DNA from 2 places in the Streptomyces sp. NBC_01166 genome. Region 2 is predicted to be linked to the other one. Evidence: predicted binding sites of a transcription regulator. Region 2 holds the regulator's gene; the other holds the start of a gene.
The links. Region 2 encodes HrcA, which represses chaperone genes, less so after heat shock. Its sites were predicted from a motif close to TTNGCACTCNGNNNNNCNGAGTGCNAA; they were not measured.
Positions count from the first base shown of each region.

Region 1 (8,715 bases), 2.3 Mb from region 2:
GGCCTTCGAGTGCACCGCCGTGCTCCTGGAGGTCCGTGTCGACAACACCCGCGCGCAGAAACTCTACGAACGCTTCGGCTTCGAACCCATCGGCTTCCGCCGTGGCTACTACCAGCCGGGGAACATCGACGCACTCGTCATGCGGCTGACCGTACAAGGAACAGAGACAGACTGATGGCTGACGAACCGCTCGTACTCGGTATCGAGACCTCCTGCGACGAGACCGGCGTCGGCATCGTGCGCGGCACGACGCTCCTCGCCGACGCCGTGGCGTCCAGCGTCGAGACGCACGCCCGCTTCGGCGGTGTCGTCCCCGAGATCGCCTCCCGCGCCCACCTGGAATCGATGGTGCCCACCATCGAGCGCGCCCTGAAGGAAGCCGGGATCAGCGCCCGTGACCTCGACGGCATCGCCGTCACGGCCGGCCCCGGGCTCGCCGGGGCGCTGCTCGTCGGTGTGTCGGCCGCCAAGGCGTACGCGTACGCCCTGAACAAGCCGCTGTACGGGGTGAACCACCTGGCCTCGCACATCTGCGTCGACCAGCTGGAGCACGGCCCGCTGCCCGAGCCGACGATGGCGCTGCTGGTGAGCGGCGGGCACTCCTCGCTGCTGCTGGCCCCGGACATCACGAGCGACGTACGGCCGCTGGGCGCGACCATCGACGACGCGGCGGGCGAGGCGTTCGACAAGATCGCCCGGGTGCTGGACCTCGGCTTCCCCGGCGGCCCGGTCATCGACCGGCTGGCCAGGGAGGGCGATCCGAAGGTGATCGCGTTCCCCCGGGGACTGAGCGGCTCGCGCGATCCGGCGTACGACTTCTCCTTCTCCGGGCTCAAGACGTCCGTGGCGCGCTGGATCGAGGCGAAGCGCGCGGCCGGCGAGGACGTGCCCGTGCGCGACGTGGCGGCGTCCTTCCAGGAGGCCGTGGTGGACGTCCTCACCCGCAAGGCCGTCCGGGCGTGCAAGGACGAGGGCGTCGACCACCTGATGATCGGCGGCGGCGTGGCGGCCAACTCGCGGCTGCGGGCGCTCGCCGAGGAGCGGTGCGAGAGGGCGGGCATCCGGCTGCGGGTCCCCAGGCCGGGGCTCTGCACGGACAACGGCGCCATGGTCGCCGCGCTGGGCGCGGAGATGGTCGCGCGCAACCGGCCGGTGTCGGACCTGGACCTCTCGGCGGACTCCTCGTTGCCGGTCACGGAGACCCATGTGCCGGGTGTCCACGGGCACAGCCACAGCCACGACCACGTGCACGAGGTCAGCAAGGACAACCTCTACTCATGACCGTCGCCCTGATGTGGGAGGCCCGCGCCGCCGAGGGCCGCGGCGCGGAGCTGCTGGAGTGGGCCCGGGCCCGGGCGGCCGAGCTGGCCCGGGAGCCGCTGCGCGGCGAGCTCCTGCGGGCGCCGCAGGACCGGGTGCTCGTGCTGACCTGGTGGGACGCGGAATACGACGACGAGCTGCCCGAGCTGCCCGAGCCGGAGGCCGGTCTGATCAGCCGCCCGGTGCACCGGTGGCGGTTCGAATCCCTGGGTCCGGCGGTCGGCTGACGGGCGTACGGGCCGCGCGTGTTCCGATGAGTTCCGGGCGCGGGCGCGGTCTACCTTGCACAGCGAACGACGACGTTCCTTGTGCGAGGAGAGAGACCATGCAGAAGATCAGGCCCTGTCTGTGGTTCGACGACCAGGCCCAGGAGGCCGCGGAGTTCTACGTCTCGGTCTTCGGCGGGGACTCCCGCATCGTCGACATCAGCCGTAATTCCGACGCCGCGCCGGGGGAGACCGGTTCGGTCCTGACGGTGGACTTCGTGCTCGCCGGCCAGGAGTACCTCGGTCTCAACGGCGGCCCGCACTTCCACTTCAGCGAGGCCATCTCGCTCAGTGTGGACTGCGCGGACCAGGAGGAGGTCGACACCCTGTGGGCGAAGCTCACCGACGGCGGTGAGGAGAGCATGTGCGGGTGGCTGAAGGACAGGTACGGCCTGTCCTGGCAGATCGTCCCGCGCGCGCTGCCCGAGCTGCTCGCGGGTCCCGACCGGGCCAAGGCCGACCGCGTGATGAAGGCGATGATGGGGATGCGGAAGCTGGACGTCCAGGCCTTGCGCGACGCCTGAGCCGCGCTGTGCCGCACGCCGTGCGCGGGTGGGGGATCGGGCGCACCCTGGAAGCAGGAATCCCGGGAGGTGACCGACATGATGGAGACCACGGTCGGCTGGCACATCGAGCTGGAATTCGAGGAGGACACCCATCGGACCCGCGCGGCCGCGATGGTGCGGCTGAGCGACGGGACCGAGGTGCGGGCCCACGGGTACGCCAGCCGCCACCCCTCCGACGCGGAGCAGCCGAGGGTCGGCGAGGAGATCGCCGGCGCCCGTGCGCTCAACGAGCTGGCGATGAAGCTGCTCACCAAGGCGCACGACGAGATCGACGAGGCGTCCGGCCGCACGTCGTACCCGCTGACCTGACGCAGGCCTGTCCGTCGTTCCGGGGCGGGCGCGGCACTCGGTAATCTCTGGGCCATGCCCAGTCGTTCACCGCTTCCGCCGCCTCCTCCGCCCGTGGAGATACGTACGTGGCCCGACCGCGACGCCCTGCTGAGGGACCGGGCGCTGATCCTCGGTGAGCTGGTGAAGATGTTCATCGGACCGGGGCGGCTCGGAATTCTCTGGATGTGGGCGGGGACCGCCGCGCTCGGCTGGTCCCTGGTGGGTTCGGCGTTCCTCATGTTCGAGGACGCCTACGACGCTCTCGGTGTGATTCCGGGAGTCATCTGTCTCGCCGTCGGTGCCGCGGTGCTGGTCCCCGCGGCCGTACTCATGGCCGTGGGCGTGGCCAGGGACCTGCGGGTCCACCGCCTGCTCGTGCAGTGGGGCGCGCTGGACCGAGACCCTGAGGGGGACAAGCTCCTGCGCCGGCCGCGGGCGAGCCTCGCGTGGCTGCTGATGTCGTTCACGCTCTGCGCGGCGGGGCTCTTCGGTTGTGTGGCCGTCCCGGCGACCGCCCGGGCGGGCGAGGAGACGTACGGCCTCGTGGCCTGGCTGATGGGGCTCGGGTTCCTCGCCTGGCTGACGGGGCTGACCGGCCTGGTGAAGGCTTTCGCCCACCGCCGCTGGGTGCTGCGGATGCCGGCCGGGGCCCCGGCCGAACCGCTGGTCGCGGCGGACCGCTGATCAGGTCCGCTGCACGGGCTGCCCGATCAGCATCGTCGGCGCCCCGGCGACCCGGGTCAGGAAGACGGTGGCCGCGTGCGGCCCCTGGAGCTTCATCTTCCGGCGCAGCTCCTCCGGTTCGACGGCCGAGCCGCGCTTCTTGACGGTCAGCACGCCCACCTGGCGCTCCCTCAGCAGGGCTTTCAGCTTCTTCATGTTGAAGGGCAGCTGATCGGTGATCTCGTACGCGGCCGTGGCGTCGGACTCGTACGGCCGGTCGCTCGTGACGTAGGCGATCGTCTCGTCGATCAGCCTGCCCTCGCACCGTTCCACGATGTCGGCCACCAGATGGGCGCGGATCACGGCGCCGTCAGGCTCGTACAGATAGCGGCCGACGGGACCGACCGGCGGGGCGGGGAGCGGGCCGTCGGAGGCGAGGGTGGTGCGGGACGGGAGCAGCGTCGCCCGGAAGGTGCCGGGGGCGAAGCCCTCGCCGAACCAGAGCACGGCCTCCTTCACGTCTCCGCCGTCCGAGATCCACTCCGCCTCGGCCTGCGGTTCGATCGCCTCGTGCGGGACGCCGGGAGCGATCTTCAGCGCGGCTCGGGGGGCCTTCAGCGCGGCCCCGGTCGCCCAGGAGAGCGGCGGTGAGTAGGCCTCGGGGTCGAAGATCCTGCCTCGCCCGCCGCGCCTCGCGGGGTCGACGAAGACCGCGTCGTACGGGGAGGTGTCGACCTCCGTGACATCGGCGCACCGCACCTCGACGAGGTCCTGGAGGCCGAGCGCCTCGGCGTTGGCGCGGGCGACCTGGGCGGTGAGCGGATCGCGGTCCACCGCCAGGACCGAGATGCCCGCCCTGGCCAGGGCGATCGCGTCCCCGCCGATTCCGCAGCACAGGTCGGCGACGCTCCGTACGCCGAGCTCCGCGAACCGCCCGGCCCGGTAGCCGGCGACCGAGGTCCGGGTCGCCTGCTCCACGCCGTCGGGGGTGAAGAACATGCGGTACGCGTCCGCCGCCCCGAACTTCGCCACGGCTCGCTGACGCAGCCGCGCCTGGCCGAGCGCCGCCGACACGAGGGCGGCGGGGTGCGTGCGGCGCAGCCGGGTCGCGGTCGCCAGCTCCCGGGCGGGGTCGTGGTCGCGCAGCTCGTCCAGGAGCGCCGCGCCCTCGGGGGTGCGGAGGGCGGCGAAGGCGGCGAGCGGGTCGGCCAGGTCGGCCTGATCGGCAGGGGGAAGGGCGTTCACCAGTCCATTGTGAGCCAGCCGGGGGACCCGGCGGGTCCCCCGGAGGTGTCGCCGGAGACGGCCGGGGGCCCGGTGGCAGGATGCGGCGCCATGCAGCTAGTACGACAAAACGACAAAAGAGTCCCAAAGCGCCACAGGCCGGTCTGTGCGGTCCTGGTCGCCCTGCTGGTCGGTGCCGCCGCCTCCGCGTGTGGCGACGGTGCGGACGAAGGGGCCGCCGGGCGGCAGAAGCCGGTGGCCGGGCAGCCGGGAGCCGCCGCCGCGCAGCCGGGCCCCGCCGCGGCCGAGGCGAAGGCGAAGGCCGAGGCCGAGCGGCTGAAGCGGGCGGTCGCAGCTCGTACCGCCGTCGCGAGGAAGTGGGGCCTGGCGAAGGTCCCGCTCGTCGCGCCCGCGCCGCCGGCCGGCAAGCCGCACATCACCACCCGTGAGGGCTTCGAGGTCGAGGGCGGGGAGGATCTGCCGCCGGTCTTCACCACCGTGCCGACCAAGGAGCGGATCGTCTTCCTGACGATGGACGACGGCGCGGAGAAGGACCCCGAACTGCTGCGGATGATGTCGGAGCTGAACATCCCGTACAGCGCCTTCCTCAGCGACTACGAAGTCAGCGACGACTACGAGTACTTCAAGGACATGCAGGCCCGGGGTGTCACCCTCAGCAACCACACGCTCAACCACCGCTATCTCCCGGGGCTCTCCCGGGAGGAGCAGCGACGGGAGATCTGTGGCTCGCAGGACAAGATCGAGAAGTTCCTGGGGAAGCGGCCCACCCTCTTCCGCCCGCCGTACGGCAACTACAACGGCGACACCCTGCGCATCGCCAAGTCCTGCGGCATCAAGGCCGTGCCCCTGTGGGCCGCCGAGGCGTTCCCCGACCACATGGAGTGGCGCGAGTGGGACCAGGACCTGCACCCCGGCGACATCATCCTCACCCACTTCCGGGGGCGTGAGGACTGGGACGGTTCCATGACCGACATGATCCGCAACGTCATGAAGACGGTCACCGACAAGGGATACGCCGTGGCCAGGCTGGAGGACTACGTCTGACGGGCGGTCATCCGCCGGACGGAACCCTGTGGAGATCTCCCGCGTTGTCCGGGCGTGAGCCGGTTCCGCGGCGCCACGCGAGGGTGGTGAATTGGCACTCCGCTTGACCGAGTGCTAATCGCGGTCATAGTGTCAGTGCTGGCACTCCCCGATGGAGAGTGCCAGCACAACCGCGCGACAGGGCAGGTCCGGCACCCGCGACGACGGATCGACCTGGTCGCCACCCCACAGACTGTTAAACCCCGTGAGATCTCCGAAGGGGGAGACCGGATCGTGTCGACCACCAGCTCCAAGGTTGCGATCAAGCCGCTCGAGGACCGCATTGTGGTCCAGCCGCTCGACGCCGAGCAGACCACGGCTTCCGGCCTGGTCATTCCGGACACCGCCAAGGAGAAGCCCCAGGAGGGCGTCGTCCTGGCCGTGGGCCCGGGCCGCTTCGAGAACGGCGAGCGCCTTCCGCTCGACGTCAAGACCGGCGATGTCGTTCTGTACAGCAAGTACGGCGGCACCGAGGTGAAGTACAACGGCGAGGAGTACCTCGTCCTCTCGGCGCGCGACGTTCTCGCGATCGTCGAGAAGTAATTCACCCACGTTTGCTTCTGTTCTGCGCCCCTGGCCCCCTGCGAGATAACTAGCCGGGCGGCGAGGGGCGCAGTTCGTTTGAGAGGACAGCTCAGCCCATGGCGAAGATTCTGAAGTTCGACGAGGACGCCCGTCGCGCCCTTGAGCGCGGCGTCAACAAGCTTGCCGACACGGTGAAGGTGACGATCGGCCCGAAGGGCCGCAACGTCGTCATCGACAAGAAGTTCGGCGCCCCCACCATCACCAACGACGGTGTCACCATCGCGCGCGAGGTCGAGCTCGACGACCCGTACGAGAACCTCGGTGCCCAGCTGGTGAAGGAGGTGGCGACCAAGACCAACGACGTAGCGGGTGACGGCACCACCACCGCCACCGTGCTCGCCCAGGCCCTCGTCCGCGAAGGCCTGCGCAACGTCGCCGCGGGCGCGTCCCCGGCCGCCCTGAAGAAGGGCATCGACGCCGCCGTGAAGGCCGTGTCCGAGGACCTCCTCGCGACCGCCCGCCCGATCGACGACAAGGCCGACATCGCCGCCGTGGCCGCGCTCTCCGCGCAGGACCCGCAGGTCGGCGAGCTCATCGCGGACGCGATGGACAAGGTCGGCAAGGACGGTGTCATCACCGTCGAGGAGTCCAACACCTTCGGTCTGGACCTCGAGTTCACCGAGGGCATGGCCTTCGACAAGGGCTACCTGTCCCCGTACATGGTGACCGACCAGGAGCGTATGGAGGCCGTCCTCGACGACCCGTACATCCTGATCCACCAGGGCAAGATCGGCTCGATCCAGGAGCTGCTCCCGCTGCTGGAGAAGGTCATCCAGGCCGGTGCCTCCAAGCCGCTCCTGATCATCGCCGAGGACGTCGAGGGCGAGGCGCTCTCCACCCTCGTCGTCAACAAGATCCGTGGCACCTTCAACGCCGTCGCGGTGAAGGCCCCGGGCTTCGGTGACCGCCGCAAGGCCATGCTCGGCGACATCGCCACCCTCACCGGTGCGACCGTCATCGCCGAGGAGGTCGGCCTCAAGCTCGACCAGGCCGGTCTGGACGTGCTGGGCACCGCCCGCCGCGTCACCGTCTCCAAGGACGACACGACCATCGTCGACGGCGGCGGCGACTCCGCCGACGTCAAGGGCCGCGTCAACCAGATCAAGGCCGAGATCGAGTCCACGGACTCCGACTGGGACCGCGAGAAGCTCCAGGAGCGCCTCGCGAAGCTGGCCGGCGGCGTGTGCGTGATCCGCGTCGGTGCGGCCACCGAGGTGGAGCTCAAGGAGAAGAAGCACCGTCTGGAGGACGCCATCTCCGCGACCCGCGCCGCGGTCGAGGAGGGCATCGTCTCCGGTGGTGGCTCCGCTCTGGTCCACGCCGTCAAGGTCCTCGAGGGCAACCTCGGCAAGACCGGCGACGAGGCCACGGGTGTCGCGGTCGTGCGCCGCGCCGCCGTCGAGCCGCTCCGCTGGATCGCGGAGAACGCGGGCCTCGAGGGCTACGTCATCACCTCGAAGGTCTCCGAGCTCGACAAGGGTCAGGGCTTCAACGCCGCGACCGGCGAGTACGGCGACCTGGTGAAGGCCGGCGTCATCGACCCGGTCAAGGTCACCCGCTCCGCCCTGGAGAACGCCGCGTCCATCGCGTCGCTGCTGCTCACGACCGAGACCCTGGTCGTCGAGAAGCCGGCCGAGGAAGAGGCCGACGCCGGTCACGGCCACGGTCACGGCCACTCCCACTAGTACGACCCCGTACGCCGCCGAGGCCCGGTACCCCCGTCGCGGGGGCACCGGGCCTCGGTGCGTCGCAGGACCGGCCCCGGCCGGTTACTGGGGTCCGTAACTCCGGCCCGCGCGGGACGTGACCCCGCCGAGGAGACTGCGGGGCGTCAGCTTCACGAGACCCATCAGGGCCTTGTAACGCGGGTCAGGGATCGACACCGACCTGCCCCGCGCCAGGTCCTCCAGGGCCGCGGCCACCAGCTTGTCCGCGTCGAGCCACATCCAGTCCGGGATGTTGCCCGTCCCCATCCCGGCACGCTCGTGGAACTCGGTCCGTACGAAGCCCGGGCACAGCGCCATCAGCCGCACCCCCGAGCCCGCGAGGTCCTTCGCCGCGCCCTGGGTGAACTGGACGACCCAGGCCTTCGACGCCCCGTACGTCCCCCGCGGCAGGAACGCCGCGACGGAGGCCACGTTGACCACTCCGCCGCGACCGCGCTCCCGCATCGAGCCGGCGGCGGCCGACGTCAGACGCAGCACCGCCTCGCAGTGGACCTTCAGCATCGTCAGCTCGTCGGCCACCGGGACGTCCAGGTAGCGCCCCTTGTTGCCGAAGCCCGCGTTGTTGACCAGCAGGTCGACAGGGCTCACGCGGTCCGTCAGCCGTGCCGCGACCGCGTCGATCCCGCTGTCCGTGGACAGATCGGCCGTCAGCACCTCGGCCTCGATGCCGTGTCCGTCGTGCAGCTCCGTGGCCTGGGCCCGCAGTCGCTCCGTGTCACGGGCCACCAGCACCAGATTGTGCCCGTCACTCGCGAGCCGCCGCGCGAAGGCGGCCCCGATCCCCGCCGTCGCGCCCGTAATCAGTGCAGTCGTCATAGGCGGCACGTTAGCCGCCTCGCGCACCGGCGGTGGACCCGGCTTCTTCCAGGTGGGGCCACCCTTCGTCCGGGCGGGGCTGCCCCTGCGTCCGGGTGGGGCCGTCCCTCGTCC
Region 1 covers NZ_CP108613.1:5,085,311-5,094,025, forward strand. Annotated here, with positions in the region: gene rimI (ribosomal protein S18-alanine N-acetyltransferase) at 1-175, shown strand, start outside; gene tsaD (tRNA (adenosine(37)-N6)-threonylcarbamoyltransferase complex transferase subunit TsaD) at 175-1,281, shown strand; gene OG379_RS23585 (hypothetical protein) at 1,278-1,547, shown strand; gene OG379_RS23590 (VOC family protein) at 1,646-2,110, shown strand; gene OG379_RS23595 (DUF1876 domain-containing protein) at 2,189-2,461, shown strand; gene OG379_RS23600 (hypothetical protein) at 2,516-3,166, shown strand; gene OG379_RS23605 (THUMP-like domain-containing protein) at 3,167-4,390, opposite strand; gene OG379_RS23610 (polysaccharide deacetylase family protein) at 4,481-5,434, shown strand; gene groES (co-chaperone GroES) at 5,708-6,016, shown strand; gene groL (chaperonin GroEL) at 6,115-7,743, shown strand; gene OG379_RS23625 (SDR family NAD(P)-dependent oxidoreductase) at 7,828-8,601, opposite strand.
Region 1: groES (co-chaperone GroES) is a predicted target of HrcA. The motif match lies at 5,526-5,552, and genes of this name have one in related genera.

Region 2 (8,715 bases):
GGCCCTCTACCTGACGATCCCTCACCTGGGCGGCGGCCACAGGCTTCCGTTCGCCTCCATCGCGCTGGTCGCGCTGCTCGTCTGGCCCGCGACCTCCCGGCTGGGCGGCCCCACCCAGGCCGGCGGCGCGTCGCCGGTGCAGGGACGGCTGCCGCACCGGCGCTCGGGGCTGGTCCTGGCGGGCGGAATGCTCGTCTGGTCCATGGCGCAGAACGCCCTGTGGGGCGTGAGCAGCAGCATCGGCGCCGTCCAGGTCGGCCTCTCCGAGGTGACCATCGGCGCGGTGTTCGCCGCCGCGCTGGGAGCGGGACTGCTCGGCGTGATGGGCGCGGGCGTCCTGGGAGCCCGGCTCGGGCGGGCGGTGCCGATCGGCCTCGGGACGATGATCATCGCGGGGAGCATCGTACTCAGCTCCTCGGCCGAGGACCTGGGTTCGTTCGCGACCGGTGAGATCGCGTGGAACACCTTCTACCCGGTGGTCCTGTCGTATCTGATCGGGCTGGCCGCGTCGCTGGACGTGCGCGGCCGCTGGGCGGTCCTCGCGGGTTCGGCGGCGTCCGTCGGCACGGCCTGCGGCCCCCTGCTCGGCAGCGTGCTCTCCGAGCAGGCGGGCTACGCGGTGATGGGCCTGATCCTGGGGGCCGCCACGCTCCTGGTCGCGGCCCCCGTCACGGCGGTGGCGCTGCACACCGGCGGCCGGCCGCTGGTGCCCGGTTCCGTCCGGCGCAGGGGCGGTGCCCCGGCCGCGCTCCTCGCCGCCACGACCAACAGCCTCTCCGGCGCGGTGCCCAGGCTGGGCGCGCCGGAGCAGGAGGTCGCGGAGATCAGCGTGCCCGCGCTGCGGAGCGGGCGGCTGGTGCGGAGCGCGATCCGGGCGGCGGGACCGGACGGCGGTTCCGGTCAGTCGAACGTGTAGGCCTCGACCTCGGAGAGGTAGCGCGCCCTGCGCTCCTCGTCGTGGTCGAGGAAGGCCGCCTCGAAGGAGTTGCGGGCCAGGGTGCGCAGCTGTTCCCGGTCCAGGCCGAGCGCCTCGTGCACGGCGTGGAAGGTGTCTCCGACGTATCCGCCGAAGTAGGCGGGGTCGTCGGAGTTCACCGTGCAGAGCAGGCCCGCGGCCATCATGGACCGCAGCGGGTGCTCCTCCAGGACGTCGATGGCGCGCAGCCGTACGTTGGAGAGCGGGCAGAGGGTCAGCGGGATCCGCTCGGACACCAGCCGGTCCACCAGCTCCGGGTCCTCCATGCAGCGCAGGCCGTGGTCGATCCGTTCGACGCCGAGGACGTCGAGGGCCTCCCGGATGTACTCCGGCGGGCCCTCCTCGCCGGCGTGGGCGACCTTGCGCAGGCCGAGGGCCGTGGCCGCCGCGTACACCTCGCGGAACTTCGCGGGCGGGTGTCCGACCTCCGCCGAGTCCAGGCCCACGGCGCTGATCCGGTGCAGGTACGGCTTCGCGGCTTCCAGGGTCTCCAGCGCGGACTCGGCGGACTTGTCGCGCAGGAAGCACATGATCAGCTGGGTGGAGATGCCGTGAGTCTCCTCGCTGCGGTCCAGCGCCCTGCCGAGCCCCTCGATCACGGTGCCGATCGGGACGCCTCGGTCGGTGTGGGCCTGCGGGTCGAAGAAGATCTCCGCGTGGCGGACGCCCTGGGCGGCGGCGCGGGCGAGGTAGGCGTCGGCCAGTTCGGCGAAGTCGTCCTCGGTGCGCAGGACCGCCATGAGGGCGTAGTAGAGGTCGAGGAAGCTCTGCAGGTCGTCGAAGAGGTAGGCGGTGCGCAGCTCTTCGGTGTCCGCGTAGGGCAGGTCCACGCCGTTGCGTGCGGCGAGCGCGAAGGCCAGCTCGGGTTCGAGCGTACCTTCGATGTGGAGGTGGAGTTCGGCCTTGGGGAGGTGCACGGGGTTCTCGTTACGTGTGGCGGGTGGGTACCGGGACCCTGATCAGGTCCTGGGCGATGGTCAGTTCACCTTCGAAGCCGGCTGCCCTGGCCTGTCGCTCGAAGACGTCGGGGTCGGTGTAGCGCTGGGAGAAGTGCGTCAGCACGAGGTGCCGTACGTCCGACTCCTTCGCCACCCGGGCCGCCTGGCCGGCGGTGAGGTGACCGTGGTCGGCGGCGAGCCTGCTGTCCTCGTCGAGGAACGTCGACTCGATGACCAGCATGTCGCATCCCTCGGCGAGGGCGAACGCGCCGTCGCAGAGCCGGGTGTCCATGACGAACGCGAACCGCTGTCCGCGGCGGGGTTCGGAGACCTCCTCCAGCGGGATGCCGCGCAGCACCCCGTCCCGCTGGATCCGTCCGACGTCGGGCCCGCCGATGCCGTGCTCGGCCAGCTTCGCGGGCAGCATGCGCAGCCGGTCGGGCTCGGTGAGGCGGTAACCGTAGGACTCGACGGGGTGCGAGAGCCGGCGACTGTCGAGGGTGTACGCGTCGGTGGTGGCGAGGACGCCGTCGGCGGCGACCGGAACCTCGGTCAGCTCGACGGACTCGCGGTAGGCGGTCGCGTACCGCAGTCGGTCGAAGAAGCGCTGTCCGCTCGCCGGGAAGTGGGCGGTGACGGGGTGCGGCACCTGGTCGAGGTTGATCCGCTGGATCACGCCCGCCAGACCCAGCGAGTGGTCGCCGTGGAAGTGCGTGACACAGATCCGGTCGATGTCATGAGCGGCGACGCCCGCCCGCAGCATCTGGCGCTGGGTACCCTCGCCCGGGTCGAAGAGGACGCCCTCGCCGTCCCAGCGCAGCAGATAGCCGTTGTGGTTGCGGTGACGGGTCGGCACCTGGCTGGCGGTGCCGAGGATCACGAGCTCTCGTACGGACACGGGTGGTGGCGCTCCCTAACCGGGGGGCCACTGCATCCCGCGGCCGCCCAGGACGTGGGCGTGCGCGTGGAAGACGGTCTGACCGGCGCCCGCACCGGTGTTGAGCACGATGCGGTAGCCGGTGTCGGTGAGCTTCTCGTCGGCGGCGACCAGACCCGCCTCGCGCAGCACGTCGGCGGCGGCCTGCGGGTCGGCGGCGGCGAGTGCGGCGGCATCGGGGTAGTGCGCCTTGGGGATGACCAGGACGTGGGTCGGGGCCTGGGGGTTTATGTCGCGGAAGGCGACGGTCGTTGCGCTCTCGCGCACGATGGTCGCCGGGATGTCCCCTGTAACGATCTTGCAGAACAGGCAGTCGGTCTGCGGCTCTCCCGCCATGGCCCGGCCTCCTAGGTCGTTCGGTCCTCGTGATCAGTACACCGGCATGCTATCCGCCCGGGACGGGCGGGCGGCTCTCAGCTCCAGCGCCCGGTGCGTCCCATCAGGAGAGCCGCCGCGGCCGTCCCCGCGGTCGAGGTCCGCAGCACACTGGGGCCGAGCCGGTACGGGGGCGCTCCCGCCTCGGCGAAGGCGGCCAGCTCCTGGGGGGAGACCCCGCCCTCCGGGCCCACGACCAGCACGATGGTGCCGTCGGCGGGGAGTTCGGCGGTGGCGAGCGGCTCGCTGCCGCTGTCCCGGTCCTCGTGCAGGACGCCCGCGAAGTCCGCCCCGGCCAGCAGGGCGGCGACCTGCTTGGTGGTCATGGCCTCCGCCACCTCGGGGAAACGCACCCTGCGCGACTGCTTCCCCGCCTCGCGCGCGGTGCTGCGCCACTTGGCGAGGGACTTGAGGCCCCGGTCGCCCTTCCACTGTGTGATGCAGCGCGCGGCCTGCCAGGGCACGATCACGTCGACGCCGGTCTCGGTCATCGTCTCCACGGCCAGCTCACCGCGGTCGCCCTTGGGCAGCGCCTGGACGACGGTGATGCGGGGCGCGGGCGCGTCCTCCTCGTGGACGCTTCCGAGGCCGGTGACCACGAGCCGGTCCTTGCCCTCGGCCGACCGTACGACGCCTTCCGCCCAGCGGCCCCGCCCGTCGGTCAGGACGACGTCCTCCCCCGGGTTCAGCCGCTTCACGGACACGGCGTGCCGTCCCTCGGGGCCGTCCAGGACGAACTCCGGCCCGCCGGGCAACTGTTCGACGACGAAGACAGGTGCCGTCACCGGGCACTCCTCACACTCACTGCCGCACGCGCGGCTTCCGTTTCGGCGGCGAGCAGGCTCACGAGCTCCCCGGCGGGCAGCTCGCGTGCCATCCGGTGGCCCTGTCCCGCCCACAGGGCCATGCCCTGGGCGTCCCCGGTCTTCGCCGCGGCTTTGCGCAGCCCGCTGGTCAGCTGGTGCACCTGCGGGTAGGCGGAGGGCGCGTACGGGCCGTGTTCCCGCACGAACCGGTTGACCAGTCCACGCGCGGGGCGGCCGGAGAAGGCCCGGGTCAGGGCCGTCGTCACGAACAGCGGGTTGGTCAGGGCCTGCTTGTGCAGCGGGTGCGCTCCGGACTCCGGGCACGGCAGGAACGCCGTACCGAGCTGGGCGGCGTCGGCACCGGCCGCCAGGACGGCCATGATCTGGGAGCCGCGCATCAGTCCGCCGGTCGCGACGACCGGCAGCTGCACGGCCTCGCGGACCTCGGCGATCAGGGCGAGGAGCCCGGTGCCGGCCAGGCCGCCCTGCGGGTCGTCACGGTGCGTCGACTGGTGGCCGCCCGCCTCGGTGCCCTGCACGCAGACCGCGCCGGCGCCCGCCCACTTGGCGTTGCGCGCCTCTTGGGCCGAGGTGACCGTGACGACGGTGAACGTGCCGGCGGCGGCGAAGGCGTCGAGGACCTCGCGGGTGGGGCAGCCGAAGGTGAAGGAGACCACGGGGACCGGATCCTCCAGCAGGATCGCGACCTTGGCCTCGTAACCGTCGTCGCCGCTGGAGTCCGGGTCGCCGAGCGGGGTCTCGTACCAGGAGGCCTCACCGGCGAGCTGCTCGCGGTAGACCTCCACGGCGCTGGGGTCGGCGACCAGCGGCTGCGGCATGAAGAGGTTGACGCCGAAGACTCCGCCGGTCATCCGCCGGAGCTGCTTCACCTCGTTGTACATCCCGTCGGCCGTCTTGTAGCCGGCGGCGAGAAAACCGAGCCCTCCGGCCTCGGAGACGGCGGCGGCCAGCTCCGGGCGGGAGACGCCTCCCGCCATCGGGGCCTGCACGATCGGGTACCGGCAGAGATCGGTCAGCGCCAAGGACATGCCCGCATCGTGCCACGTCCCGCGGATCGTGCCGAATCAGCCCCTTTCACACGGCGGACGCGCGCCGCACGCACCGCACCGCCCGCCGGTACGGGACCGGCGGGCGGTGCGGTGACAGGGTTCAGCGGCCGTTGAAGGCGTCCTTCAGCCGGGAGAAGAGCCCCTGCTGGCCGGGCTGGAACTGACCGGTGGGCCGCTCCTCGCCGCGCAGCTTGGACAGCTCCCGCAGGAGGCGCTCCTGCTCGGGGTCCATCTTCGTCGGGGTCATGACCTCGACGTGCACGATCAGGTCGCCGCGCCCGCCGCCACGCAGGTGCGTGATGCCGCGCCCGTGCAGCGGGACCGACTGGCCGGACTGGGTGCCCGGCCTGATGTCGATCTCCTCCAGCCCGTCGAGCGTCTCCAGCGGCACCTGGGTACCGAGCGCCGCGGCCGTCATCGGGATGGTGACCGTGCAGTGCAGATCGTCGCCGCGCCGCTGGAACACGGCGTGCGAGACCTCGTGGATCTCGACGTAGAGGTCACCGGCGGGACCGCCGCCGGGGCCGACCTCGCCCTCGCCCGCGAGCTGGATCCGGGTGCCGTTGTCGACACCGGCGGGGATCTTCACGGTGAGGGTGCGCCGCGAGCGGATGCGGCCGTCACCGGCGCACTCGGGGCACGGGGTCGGCACGACCGTGCCGAAGCCCTGGCACTGCGGGCAGGGCCGCGAGGTCATGACCTGGCCGAGGAAGGACCTCGTGACCTGGGAAACCTCGCCGCGGCCGCGGCACATGTCACAGGTCTGCGCGGAGGTGCCGGGTGCGGCGCCCTCGCCACTGCAGGTCGTACAGACGACCGCCGTGTCGACCTGGATGTCCTTGGTCGTGCCGAAGGCCGCCTCGTTGAGGTCGATCTCCAGGCGGATCATGGCGTCCTGGCCGCGACGGGTCCGCGAACGGGGCCCGCGTTGCGCGGCATTGCCGAAGAACGCGTCCATGATGTCGCTGAAGTTGCCGAAGCCGCCGGCTCCGAACCCTCCCGCGCCACCGCCGCCGCCCGAGGAGGACAGCGGGTCGCCACCGAGGTCGTAGACCTGCTTCTTCTGCGGGTCCGACAGCACCTCGTAAGCGGCGTTGATCTCCTTGAACCGCTCCTGGGTCTTCGGATCCGGGTTGACATCCGGGTGCAGCTCGCGTGCGAGCCGACGGAATGCCTTCTTGATCTCGTCCTGAGATGCGTCGCGGCGCACGCCTAGTACGGCGTAGTAGTCCGTGGCCACTTACGAATCCGCCAGGATCTGTCCGACGTAACGTGCCACTGCGCGTACCGCTCCCATCGTTCCGGGGTAGTCCATGCGGGTCGGTCCGACCACGCCGAGTTTGGCGACTGCCTCGTCGCCCGAACCGTAGCCGACCGCGACGACGGACGTGGAGTTGAGGCCCTCGTGGGCGTTCTCGTGCCCGATCCGTACGGTCATGCCTGAGTCCGTTGCCTCACCGAGCAGCTTCAGCAGCACGACCTGCTCCTCCAATGCCTCCAGCACCGGCCGGATCATCACAGGGAAGTCGTGCCCGAAACGGGTGAGATTGGAGGTGCCGCCGATGATCAGCCGCTCCTCCGTTTCTTCGACCAGAGTCTCGAGGAGGACGGAGAGCACCGTCGATACGGTTCCCCGGTCCTCGGTCTCGAAGGACTCCGGCAGGTCCTGCACCAGTCGCGGGACGTCCGCGAAGCGTCGTCCGACGACCCGGCTGTTGAGCCGGGCCCGCAGATCCGCCAGTGATGTGTCACCGAACGGCGCAGGACAGTCGATCATACGCTGTTCGACCCGGCCCGTGTCCGTGATCAGGACGAGCATCAGCCGGGCCGGAGCCAGCGACAGCAGCTCCACGTGCCGGACCGTCGACCGGGTCAGCGAGGGGTACTGCACGACGGCGACCTGCCTGGTCAGCTGCGCGAGCAGCCGGACCGTGCGGCCCACGACGTCGTCGAGGTCGACCGCGCCGTCGAGGAAATTCTGAATGGCCCTGCGCTCCGGCGACGACAGGGGCTTGACGCCCGCGAGTTTGTCGACGAAGAGCCGGTAGCCCTTGTCCGTCGGAATGCGCCCCGCACTCGTGTGCGGCTGGGCGATGAAGCCCTCGTCCTCCAGCACCGCCATGTCGTTGCGGACAGTCGCCGGGGAGACCCCGAGGCTGTGCCGCTCCGTGAGCGCCTTGGAGCCGACGGGCTCCTCGGTGCCGACATAGTCCTGGACGATGGCGCGCAGCACTTCGAGTCTGCGTTCACTGAGCACCGCGCACACCTCCAGCTGTGGTTCTTCGGCGTCTGCCTGGCACTCTGTGCGTTCGAGTGCCAGCAATCCCCCCGGTCAGTGTACGGGGGCGGGGTGGGCCCGGGGCAAGGGCGACCGGCCATGCCGTCGCGGGACCGCGCAGGTCGTTGCCGATAGCGTCGTCGTATGGACGTCTCTTGGGAAGAGTTCGGCTGGGAGCGGTTGGGCAACGGTACGGGACGGCGGCGCCTCCCTGTCTGGGACGCGACCGCCGCGCTGGTGGCCGGGGCGGACGGTGTGCTGCTCTACGACACCGGTTCGACGCTCCGGGAGGGCGTCGAGCTCCGGACGCAGGCGGAGGCCCTGCTGGGCCGGAGGGTGACACATATCGCACTGAGCCATCCGCACTTCGACCACGTGCTGGGCACCGCCGCCTTCTCCGGGGCGGAGGTCTACGGGGCGGTCGGCACGGCGGAGCTGCTGGGGCGGGGCGCCGAGGAGCTGCGCGCCGACGCGCTGCGGCACGGGATGGGCGAGGCGGACGCCACGGCGGCCACGGACGCCCTGGTGGCCCCGCGGCACCAGGTGAGCGGCGAGTGGACGCTCGACCTCGGCGGCGGCTTCCAGGTGCTGCTGGCCAATGTGGGCCCCGGTCACAGCGGCCACGACCTCGTGGTGCTGGTGCCGGGCTCCCCCGTCGTGGTGCTCTGCGGGGATCTGGTCGAGGAGTCCGGCGAACCGCAGGCGGGCCGGGACGCGGTCCCCTCCCACTGGCCGGCCGCGCTGGACCGGCTGCTGGAGCTGGGCGGCGAGGACGCGCTGTACGTGCCGGGGCACGGGGCGGTGGTGGACGCGGCGTTCGTCCGGGCGCAGCGCGAGCAACTGGCGGTCCGGTTCGGCGTGTCGTGAACGCGGCCCCGATTATCGTGCTGCCATGCGCAGCTACCAGCCGGATCTGACTCCGCCGTGGAAGAAGTCCGCCCCCGCACCCGAGGTCCCCGCCGAGCCCGATCTGGTGGTCGAGGAGGTTGTCACCGGTTTCTGCGGGGCGGTGATCCGGTGCGAGAAGACGGCTCAGGGGCCGACGGTCACTCTGGAGGACCGCTTCGGCAAGCACCGGGTCTTCCCGATGGAACCGCGCGGTTTCCTGCTGGAGGGCAGGGTGATCACCCTGGTGCGCCCGTCGGCCGCCGGCCCTGCACGGCCCTCCCGTACGGCCTCCGGCTCGGTGGCGGTGCCCGGGGCACGGGCGCGGGTGGCCCGGGCGGGCCGGATCTATGTGGAGGGGCGGCACGACGCCGAGCTCGTCGAGCGGGTCTGGGGCGACGACCTGCGTATCGAGGGCGTGGTCGTGGAGTACCTGGAGGGCGTCGACGA
Region 2 covers NZ_CP108613.1:2,792,955-2,801,669, forward strand. Annotated here, with positions in the region: gene OG379_RS13005 (MFS transporter) at 1-916, shown strand, start outside; gene OG379_RS13010 (adenosine deaminase) at 901-1,893, opposite strand; gene OG379_RS13015 (ribonuclease Z) at 1,904-2,812, opposite strand; gene OG379_RS13020 (histidine triad nucleotide-binding protein) at 2,828-3,187, opposite strand; gene OG379_RS13025 (16S rRNA (uracil(1498)-N(3))-methyltransferase) at 3,265-4,011, opposite strand; gene OG379_RS13030 (nitronate monooxygenase) at 4,008-5,081, opposite strand; gene dnaJ (molecular chaperone DnaJ) at 5,203-6,342, opposite strand; gene hrcA (heat-inducible transcriptional repressor HrcA) at 6,343-7,359, opposite strand; gene OG379_RS13045 (MBL fold metallo-hydrolase) at 7,525-8,247, shown strand; gene OG379_RS13050 (DUF3097 domain-containing protein) at 8,273-8,715, shown strand, end outside.